3 regions of the Glutamicibacter sp. St.4D3 genome follow, and region 3 is predicted to be linked to each of the others. Evidence: riboswitches for the same ligand, from Rfam matches in the RefSeq annotation. Region 3 holds a riboswitch; each other region holds the start of a gene.

Region 1 (3,265 bases), 210 kb from region 3:
CAGCACCCCGGCGCGCACCGCCCGGGTCAGGTTCAGCCCGCGGGCGGTGGCGTCGCAGCTGTCCAGGGCGGTGAGGATGCGAAAGGTCTGGGCGTTGCCCTCAAACCCGTCGGGCAGCCCCAGGCTCTGCCGCGCCACCCGGTCCAGCTCCTGCTCACCCAGGTGCCCAAACGGCGGGTGGCCCAGGTCGTGGGCGGCGGCCGCGGCCTGCACCACCACCGGGTCGCAGCCGCCCAGCTCCTCCACCAGCTGTTGGGTGCGCGGATCCGAGTTGCGCAGCCCGATCGCGATCGAGCGGGCCACGGCCGACACCTTCAGCGAATGGGTCAGCCGGTTGTGCACCACGGTGCCGGCCCCGGCCTGCGGGATCACCTGGGTGACCGCGGAGAGCCGGGAAAAGTAGGGGGAGAAGCGGATCCGCTCAATGTCCACACGGAACTCGTCCTCATCGGGGCGTGCAGCTTCGTTGATGGCGCGCTCGCGCCCGCCGCTTAGGTGGGTCTTCTGCCTGGCATTCATCGTAGTCACCAGCCTAGATGATGCACCGGCCGCGGTCCGGGAAGCGTGCGGGTTCATGCCCCGGCCCGCCGATCCAGCGGGCGGGCCGGGCGGCGCAGCAGCAGTGCACCGAGGGTGAACCCGATGTACACCAGCGCGGCCAGGAAGGACTGGGTTCCGAAAAACCAGCTCAGCTGCCCGTACCAGCTCAAGAGCACACAGCCGGTGGCGGTGAGCACCACCAGCCCGGCGGCCGGCCAGCGCCGGGGCAACTCCTCCAGCACCCGGCCCTGCACTGCCAGCAGCAGCCCGTAGACCAGCAGGCAGGCCCCGGTCAGCACCAGCAGGCCGCTGACCGTGCCGCCGTACTGCACCTGCTGGCGCAGCGGCTGCAGGAGGCGCGAATACAGCATCGGCAACACCAGCGAGGCGACCAGGCACAGCACCACGGTCAAGGACAGGCGGATTGCGGTGTACATTGCGGCTCCTTGGCACCGGTCCGGCCCCTGCGTCCGCGGCCCCGGGCGCCGCGGTGCTGCGCGGCGCCCGGGGCCGCGGTGCTGCGCGGCGCCTGCCGGCGCACCCAGTGGCCGAAGGCTTTCATCCTTTCCCGCAGTGTATGTGATCGGCCGGGCTTTGGCACGGGCCGCACGGGGCGTCATCACCGCGTCACACAAAGCCGCCCGGTGCAACACTTCAGCGGCCCTGCCCCCGGTGCGCCCCCGGCAACCCGGGGAAAACCGGTCACCGCCCACGCGTCACACTGAGGGCGTAAGAATCGCGTCATCTTAACGTTCACGCGTCACATGACGGGGTGGGACGGCGGATGACGCGGTGCGGCCCGGCGTGCTTGCGCCGCCGCCGGGCCCTGGCGAACGATGGAATCACCAACAACCCATCAAGAGCGGCTAAGAGATCTGGCTCGACGACGCCGCAGCAACCACCGGGAAACCGAAAGGTGCTAATGCCAGAAACGATGGAGCAGTACCGTCCGATCCGCCCCGGCCGCCGCGCCGGGCCCGGCCGCTGCCGGGCGCACCCCCCAGGGTGCGGGTCACGGTGCACTGCCTCGTCGCTGACACGAGGAGGAACACATGCCCGGTTCGGTGGCCCCACCGTCCCTGTCCTACGAGCTCTACCCGCCGGTGAACCGCGAGGTGGCCGAGTCGGTCTACCACAGCATCGAGCAGCTGGCCGACACCAGCCCGGACTACGTCTCGGTCACCTATTCGGGCACCCCGGCCCGCCGCGCCCAGTCCCTGGCGCTGATCGAACACCTCGTCACCCAGACCAAGCTGCGCCCGCTGGCGCACCTGACCTGTGTGGGGGAGTCGGCGCAGTCGCTGCGCGTGCTGATCCGCCACTTCATCGCCCTGGGGGTGCGCGGGGTGCTGGCGCTACGCGGTGACCTGCCGCAGGACCCGCAGGGCTGGCGCGGTGAATTCCCGTTCGCCCGCTACCTGATCGAGCTGATCCGCCAGGTGGAGGACGAACACGCCGCCTCCCTGGCCGGGGGCCGGCTGGGGGTGGGGGTGGCCGCCTACCCGCACCGCCACCCCGAGTCCCCGAGCTTCGAGCACGACATCGAGGTGCTGCTGGGCAAGCAGCGCTCCGGGGCGGACTATGCGATCACCCAGGTCTACTTCCAGCCCGAGGACTATCGGGGGCTGCTCGCCGCGGCCCGCCGCGCCGGGGTGTGCATCCCGATCATCCCCGGCATCATCCCGCTCAATTCGCTGCGCCGGCTGAACCGGCTGGCGGCGCTGACCGGGGTGCAGCCGGACCCGATCCTGGCCCACGCGCTGCAAAGCGCGACCAGCGACGCCGAACGCCACCGCATCGGGGTGCGCTGGGCGGTGGACCTGGCCCGGGCGGCGTTCGATGACGGGGCCCCGGGGCTGCACCTGTACACGTTCAACGACCACCGCGGCAGCCTGGACGTGATCGAGCAGCTGCAGCTGCCCGGCGCCCGCAGCACCCTGGCCCAATCCTGGGCCGCCCACAGCGGGACCTAGGCGCCCGTTTCCACCGACGAACCACCGAATTAACCATCGACCCGGCCGGGCACCCCGGTCCGGCAGAAAACTAGGAGAACACCATGAGCAAGCAGCACTTCCCGCAGGCCAGCATCCTCGGCTACCCGCGCATCGGCCGGCGCCGCGAACTGAAAAAGGCGCTGGAGGCGCACTGGGCCGGCACCCTGACCGAGCAGCAGCTGCACGAGCGGGCCTTTGCCGTGCAGCAGCAGAACCTGGAACGCCTGGTGCAGCTGGGGCTTGACCCGGCGAACGGCTCCCTGCCCGGGGACCACGCCTACTACGACCAGGTGCTGGACACGCTGGTGGCGCTCGGGGCGGTGCCCTCCCGCTTCGCCGAGGTGCTCAGCGCCCCGCTGAGCACCGCCGACGCCTTCACCCTGGCCCGCGGTGACGCGCAGCGCGCCCCACTGGAAATGACCAAGTGGTTCGACACCAACTACCACTACCTGGTCCCGGAGCTCGGCGAGCGCACCACCCTGCGCGCCAACCCCGCCGGGCTGCTGGAGAACTTCACCGCCCACGCCCGGGCCGGGCACACCATCCGCCCCACCCTGGTCGGCCCGATCAGCTTCCTGCTGCTGGCCAAGGCCGAGGAGGGCGCCGCCCGCTCCGGGTTCACGCCGCTGCACCGGATCGATGAGCTCGTCGAGGTCTACGCCCAGCTGCTGGCCGAGCTGGCCGCCGCCGGGGTGGGCTGGGTGCAGCTGGATGAGCCGGCCCTGGTCACC
Region 2 (3,265 bases), 1.0 Mb from region 3:
GTAATGCGCACCGCATTGGTGAAGGGATCGGCATTCTCATCCCATGCTCGTTCCAGCAGCTCCTCCGCGCTGACCACTCCGCCTTCTGCTCCCATGAGGACTTCCAATACCGCGAACTGCTTGCGTGTTAAAGCCACATAGCGGCCTTCTCGGTAGACCTCGCGGCGAAAGGGATCCAGCCTTACTCCAGCTATTTCGCGGACCGGAGGGCGGTGATGAGCCCGGCGCCGACTCAATGCCCGCAGGCGCATCGCCAGTTCCTGGAGCTCAAATGGCTTCGTCAGGTAGTCATCCGCGCCCAATTCAAAACCTGAGGCCTTCTCATCGAGCCGGTCGGCGGCGGTCAGCATCAGGATCGGCAAACCGGTACCGGAGGCCACGATGGAACGGGCCACTTCATCGCCGGAGGGGCCGGGAATGTCACGGTCGAGGATGGCGATCTTGTAGGCATTGATCTCCAAAAGTTCCAAGGCCGTATCACCGTCCCCGGCGATATCTGCAGCGATGGCTTCCAAGCGCAATCCGTCCCGGATCGCCTCCGCCATCAGGAGTTCGTCCTCGACGATCAGTACACGCATAGCCCCAATCGTACGAGCCGGAACATATCGCGGGCATATCAAAATTTCGATACGGCCCGGCAACAGGACGCCGCCTTGACTGGTTTCATGAGAAAAATGCGACTGGCCAAGCACCGCAAGAAATCCCTCCTGACCAAAATCATCCTGGTGCTTCTGGCGCTGCTTACCACCCTGTGGGTGCTTGCCCTGGCCCTAACGCTCGGAACCCGCAGTGACTGGAGTCCCTCATCCATGGCGGCAACCGTGACTTCGGTGGTCCAGGGAGGACAAGAGCCAAGGGCAGGTGCGTTAGGGGTGGCTGGTGGGGATGTGCCTTCAGGAACCACCCTGAAGTCCCAGGTACCAGCCGTGCACTACTTGAGTCCGGACCTGCGCGAGGCGATGAATGAGGCAGAATCCGACGCCGCCAAGGATGACATCAAGTTCATCGTCAACAGTGGCTGGCGCTCGGAAGCATTTCAGCAGCAACTGCTGGCCGAAGCGGTAGACCGGTATGGGTCGAAGCGTGAAGCCGCCCGGTGGGTTGCAACTGCGCAGACTTCACCGCATGTTTCCGGCAATGCGATAGACATCGGATCCTATGACGCGCGGGCGTGGCTAGGCCAGCATGGTCGCTACTACGGACTGTGCACGGTGTACGAAAATGAGCCGTGGCACTTTGAGCTGCGCCCGGAAGCGGTCAGCCAGGGCTGCCCCGCCCCGTACACGGATCCGACAGAAGACCCTCGGCTGCAGCGCTAGAAACACGAATTAGGTGACAAGTGGACCGTTCCTTCGATAATGAACAATCCACAGTGAGCAATCGCGGCCTACGCGGACGCCAAACCGTCGGACCGGACGCATAGGATGATTCCCAGGTTCACGAGCTGCAGCGATAAGTACCTGGCTTGCTGCACGGCAACCCTCCTCAACCGAGCGGGGTGCCCCAGGGGAAGAACCGGTCCGCGGCACCAGCCGCCGGGCAAGTCGGTGGATGCCGCGGCGGAGATAAATCCTCCGTCGCCGGGTCCTCCCATGCGAGGGGAACAACAATTGTCTGAAAACGAACGCAGCCAGCACGAGAACTTCAACAAGGAACATGCGCAGGACTTCGAGGCCTGGCGCCGGGAGCTTTACGGTGATGATGTTGTTGGCACGGAATCGGCCGCGAAGATCTATCAGGCCATGAGACTGCGTGCCGACGGCCGGGCCGAGCTGGTTCGGGGAGGCCCGCTAGAGATTCCGGTCGACAAGTACGGTCTGCCGGCAGGCATCAAGGGAAATGAACCAACGGTAAGGGAACAACTGGACCTGCGGTGGGATGCCGCACTGTTGGAAAACCCGTACGCTCCACCGTACCTCCCGCGTCCGAAGGGAAATTGGCGCATCGTCAAGAGCCAACGGTCCGCAATGCTGCTGGATGGCGAACTGTACCGCGGGCATGACACGGAACGGTACATCCACAAGTGGATGCGCGCCGGGTTTACCCCGGAACTGTACTGTCTATTGCACGCGAAGCTTGAAAGCGTCGTGGAGCGCTGCCGGAGCAAGGCGAAGTGGGCAGGGCGTGAGGATTGGTTCGAGGGCCGGTTGGCCGAACTGAATCTTTCCAGCGGGAGCCTCGGAGCGAACGGTGCGAACCTCAACCCCGAGCACTGGCAGGACCTGCCGGGCCTGCTGGTCCGCCTGCCGATCTCGGTAGCGGTGGAGAAGATCCTCCTGCTGGGTATGTAGACCGGGACAGGGGGGAGGCCTGCTACGACGAGCGACGGCGCGTTCGACGCGCAACGCTGGCAATTGGCTAAGGGGCCTTCTTTCTTCTTCAGGGGAGCGGCAAGCTGAGGACGACCGTGGCCATTATGGTCACGGTCGTTGGCTCCATCCGCAGAGAGGCAAGAACAATGTCAGGCAAAGATGTGCTGTCATCAGACGAAATTCAGGCACGGCTCTCACAATTGCCGCACTGGCGCTACGGGCTGGGGTCCTTGCGGACCGCTTTCAAGTGCCCGAGCTCGGCCGCCGCGATTCAGCTCGTGTCGGCGATTGGCGCGCTGGCCGAGGAAGCCGGACATCATCCGGACGTGGACTGGCGTTATGACACGGTGTTCGTCAACCTGGTGTCCCATGATGTCGGCGGAGTAACGTCACGGGACTTCACCCTGGCCACCCAGATCTCCGATCAGGCCGAAAACTTTGGTGCCCAAGTGGACCTGGGCCTGGTCCGGACGGTGGAAATCGCCATCGATACCGAAAACCCGCAACAGATCTCCAAGATCTGGCAGGCGGCCCTGGGCTATGAACAGGCGGCGGACGGTGCGCTGACCGACCCGCATGGCCGTGGCCCGGCCATCTGGTTCCAGGAGACCCAGACGCCGAACCAGAACCGATTCCACGTTGATGTAACGGTGCCCCACAGCCACAGTGGCGACCTGCTGGAAACCTTGAAAACCACCGACGCGGAGTTCGACTACGAGTACGCGCCAAGTTGGGTGATTGTCACGGACAAGCAGGGCAACCGGCTGTGCATTTGCACCGAGGCCGAGTCCGGCCGCGAATAGTCCGTTGCGTGGTGCAGCGTCGCTGCATCTGCGTGGCACGAAGATGAAATGGTGATGTCGACGGGAACGGTACTCGGCTGAACCAGCAGTGCAGGACCTACCGGGCGCGACTGCTGCCCGACCCAATATTGGCCGATGGTAGGAGCGACC
Region 3 (3,265 bases):
GCGCCTCATGCCGTGCACGGCGGTGCGGGTGGCCGGCCGCCCGGTCCTTGCGATCGCAGTCATCGGCTTAGCGCGCTTCGGCCAGGGTCTCGTCGGTCTGGCGGGCGGCCACGGCCGCGAAGCCCAGTTCCAGGTCGGCCAGGATGTCCTTGACGTTCTCCAGCCCCACGCTCAGGCGCACCAGCCCCGGACGCACCCCCGCGGCCAGCTGCTCGGCGTCGCTGAGCTGGGCGTGGGTGGTGGAGGCCGGGTGCACCACCAGGGAGCGCACGTCCCCCAGGTTGGCCACGTTCGAATGCAGCACCAGCGCATCGGCGAACGCCTGGCCGGCCGCGGCCCCGCCGGCCACGTCGAAGGAGACGATCGCGCCCACCCCGTTCGGCCCGTACTTGCGTCCGCGTTCGTACCACGGGGAGGAGGGCAGCCCGGCGTAGGAGACCTGCTGCACCTGCGGGTGCGCCTCCAGCCAGCGGGCCACCTGGACCGCGTTGGCCACGTGGCGCTCCATGCGCAGGGACAGGGTTTCCAGGCCCTGGGCGATCAAGAACGCGTTGAAGGGGGACACGGCCGAACCCAGGTCGCGCAGCAGCTGCACCCGCGCCTTGAGGATGTAGGCCAGGTTCGCCCCCAGTGCGCCGTCCACGCCCAGGTCGCGGGCGAAGACCAGGTTGTTGTAGGACTCATCCGGGGTGTTGAAGCCCGGGAACTTCTGCGGGTCGGCCCCGAAGTCGAAGTTGCCCGAATCCACGATCACCCCGGCGATCGCGGTGCCGTGCCCGCCCAGGTACTTCGTGGCCGAGTGGATGACGATGTCCGCGCCGGACTCGATCGGGCGGATCAGGTAGGGGGTGGACAGGGTGTTGTCCACCAGCAGCGGCACGCCGGCCGCGTGGGCGATGTCCGCGATCGCCGCAATGTCCAGCACGTCCTGGCGCGGGTTGGAGACCACCTCGCCGAACAGCGCCTTGGTGTTCGGGCGGATCGCGGCGCGCCACCCCTGCAGGTCGTCCGGGTCGGCCACGAAGCTGACCTCGATTCCCAGCTTGCGCAGCGTGTGCTTGAACAGGTTCTGGGTGCCCCCGTAGAGGCTGGGGCTGGCCACGATGTGGTCCCCCGCCTCGGCCAGGTTCAGGATCGCGAACGTGGTGGCCGCCTGCCCGGAGGCCAGCAGCAGGGCGCCCACCCCGCCCTCCAGGCTGGCGATCCGGTTCTCCACCGCCTCCTGGGTGGGGTTGCCGATGCGGGTGTAGATCGGACCCAGGTCCTGCAGCGCAAAGCGCTCGGCCGCGGTCTGCGCGGTGGGGAATTCGAAGGACGTGGTCTGGTAGATCGGCAGGGCCCGGGCCCCGGTGTGCGGGTCCGGGCTTTGCCCGGCGTGGATCTGACGGGTCTCGAATGACCAGTTTTCGCTCATGGTTTTCCTCCCATAGTTCGTTGACTATTCGGGGGTACACCACTGAAATTCACCCTAAGAGGCCGGTGGCCGGTGAGTTCTCAGGGTGTAACCCGCGCTTGTCCTTGGCACACCTAGGTGTGCAGGGCCAGGTCTTCACCCGGGGCACCCCACCGCGGTTGGAGGGTTGCCGCCCAGCAAGCCGGGGCTCGTAGCTGGGACTCATGACCTGCCACCAGTGTGCCGCAGGCGCGGCGGACGATGCAATCGGCGCTGCGTCCGCGGCGTCGCAATCGGTCACACAACAGCGCACCCCTTGCGCCGCACTTGGCACGTTCGGGCCGGAACGTCAACACCTGGAGAAATAATTAGGCGACCCTAAGTCGAGACTTGGATCACAAAAATGGCATGATGATCGCATGATGAGGCTAGATCACGTTTCGTATGCATGTGGCCCCGATGGGCTGATGGAAACCGCCGAACGCATCTCCCAGACCCTGGGCCTGGAGTTCGTCAAGGGTGGGATCCACCCACGATTCGGAACTCGCAATGTAATTTTTCCGCTGCAGCACAACCAGTACCTGGAAGTCGTCGAGGTGCTGGACCACCCGGCAAGCCTCAAGGCCCCCTTCGGGCAGGCCGTGCGCGCCCGCTCCGAACTGGGCGGGGGATGGATGGGCTGGTGCGTGTCCCTGGATGAGATGGGCCAGGCCGAGCAACGGCTGGGCCGCCAGGCCGTGCCGGGCAACCGCAAGTTCCCCGACGGGCGCGAACTGACCTGGCAGCAGATCGGCATCAAGGGCCTGATCGCCGACCCGCAGGTGCCCTACCTGCTGCGCTGGGACGACGGCACCGAGGACCTGCACCCTTCCCGCGCCCTGGACCCGGTGGGCTTCATCGATGAGATCACCATCGCCGGCTCCCGCGACCGGGTGCTGGAGTGGCTGGGCAAGCCCGATGAGGTGCAGCTGGGCGAGGTCACCATGAGCTACCAGTCCCCCAACGGGACCCCGGGCATCCTCTCGGTCACCTTCCAGACCCCCAAGGGCGAGGTCGTGCTGTAGCCAAGGACGCACGGATATAGGGGCAGGGCGTGAACCGCGAGGGTTCGCCCCCTGCCCCTGATCCGTTAACCCGCCGGCGCCGCGGCGCAAAGGCCGGGCGGCCGGCTCAGCCGCCGATCCCGATCGCCGGACCGATCAGCGCGAAGCCCACAAAGCCCACCGCGTCGAGCAGGAAGTGCGCGATCACCAGCGGCATCACCCGCCCCCACCGCAGGTACACCCAACCGAACACGGCGCCCATCACCGCGTTGCCGATGAACGGCCCGAATCCCTGGTACAGGTGGTAGCTGCCGCGCAGCAGCGCCGACCCCAGAAGCAGCGCCCAGGGGGCGATCTTCAGCGCCCGGCCGTGGGCGAAGAGGAAGGCCAGCATGAGCACCTCCTCCAGCACCGCGTGGCGGGCCGCGGACAGCAGCAGCACCGGCACCGTCCACCAATACCCCTCCAGGTTCGCCACCGACAGCGCGGTGGTCAGCCCCAGCGCCCGCCCCACCGCGTACAGGCCCAGGGTGCCCAGCCCCATCGCCAGGAACAAGCCGGCGCCCCAGGCCGCGTCTCGGCCGGGCCGGCGCAAATCGAACCCCACCTGCCGCGGCCCGAGCCCCAGACTGCGCGCCATGAAGTACAGCGCCAGCGCCACCGGCACCAGGGCGAAGGCGATGTCCAGCAGCTGGTAGGTCAGATCGAACCAGGGCCGGGCGCTGAGCGGGTTGTTCATCGAGGTGGTCTGCTCACCCAGCGGCGCGCGGGTCACCTTGTCCAGGAAGCTGACGATCGAATACACCGCGCTTTGGCCCAGCGACAGCGC

What was found. Region 3 has a riboswitch for S-adenosylmethionine ahead of AC6I21_RS03805 (bifunctional o-acetylhomoserine/o-acetylserine sulfhydrylase). Riboswitches for the same ligand answer to the same signal wherever they lie in the genome.
Region 1: linked by a shared signal. The riboswitch ahead of AC6I21_RS02925 (methylenetetrahydrofolate reductase) and the one ahead of AC6I21_RS03805 (bifunctional o-acetylhomoserine/o-acetylserine sulfhydrylase) in region 3 are both predicted to bind S-adenosylmethionine.
Region 2: linked by a shared signal. The riboswitch ahead of AC6I21_RS14425 (hypothetical protein) and the one ahead of AC6I21_RS03805 (bifunctional o-acetylhomoserine/o-acetylserine sulfhydrylase) in region 3 are both predicted to bind S-adenosylmethionine.

Annotation. Positions count from the first base shown of each region.
Region 1 covers NZ_AP039380.1:625,836-629,100, forward strand. Annotated here, with positions in the region: gene AC6I21_RS02915 (deoxyguanosinetriphosphate triphosphohydrolase family protein) at 1-519, opposite strand, end outside; gene AC6I21_RS02920 (hypothetical protein) at 573-977, opposite strand; SAM riboswitch class I at 1,391-1,481, shown strand; gene AC6I21_RS02925 (methylenetetrahydrofolate reductase) at 1,593-2,513, shown strand; gene metE (5-methyltetrahydropteroyltriglutamate--homocysteine S-methyltransferase) at 2,597-3,265, shown strand, end outside.
Region 2 covers NZ_AP039380.1:3,131,297-3,134,561, reverse strand. Annotated here, with positions in the region: gene AC6I21_RS14435 (response regulator transcription factor) at 1-578, opposite strand, end outside; gene AC6I21_RS14430 (M15 family metallopeptidase) at 654-1,319, shown strand; SAM riboswitch class IV at 1,436-1,552, shown strand; gene AC6I21_RS14425 (hypothetical protein) at 1,611-2,291, shown strand; gene AC6I21_RS14420 (4a-hydroxytetrahydrobiopterin dehydratase) at 2,417-3,115, shown strand.
Region 3 covers NZ_AP039380.1:831,166-834,430, reverse strand. Annotated here, with positions in the region: gene metX (homoserine O-acetyltransferase MetX) at 1-63, opposite strand, end outside; gene AC6I21_RS03805 (bifunctional o-acetylhomoserine/o-acetylserine sulfhydrylase) at 68-1,414, opposite strand; SAM riboswitch class IV at 1,504-1,623, opposite strand; gene AC6I21_RS03800 (VOC family protein) at 1,813-2,457, shown strand; gene AC6I21_RS03795 (CPBP family intramembrane glutamic endopeptidase) at 2,564-3,265, opposite strand, start outside.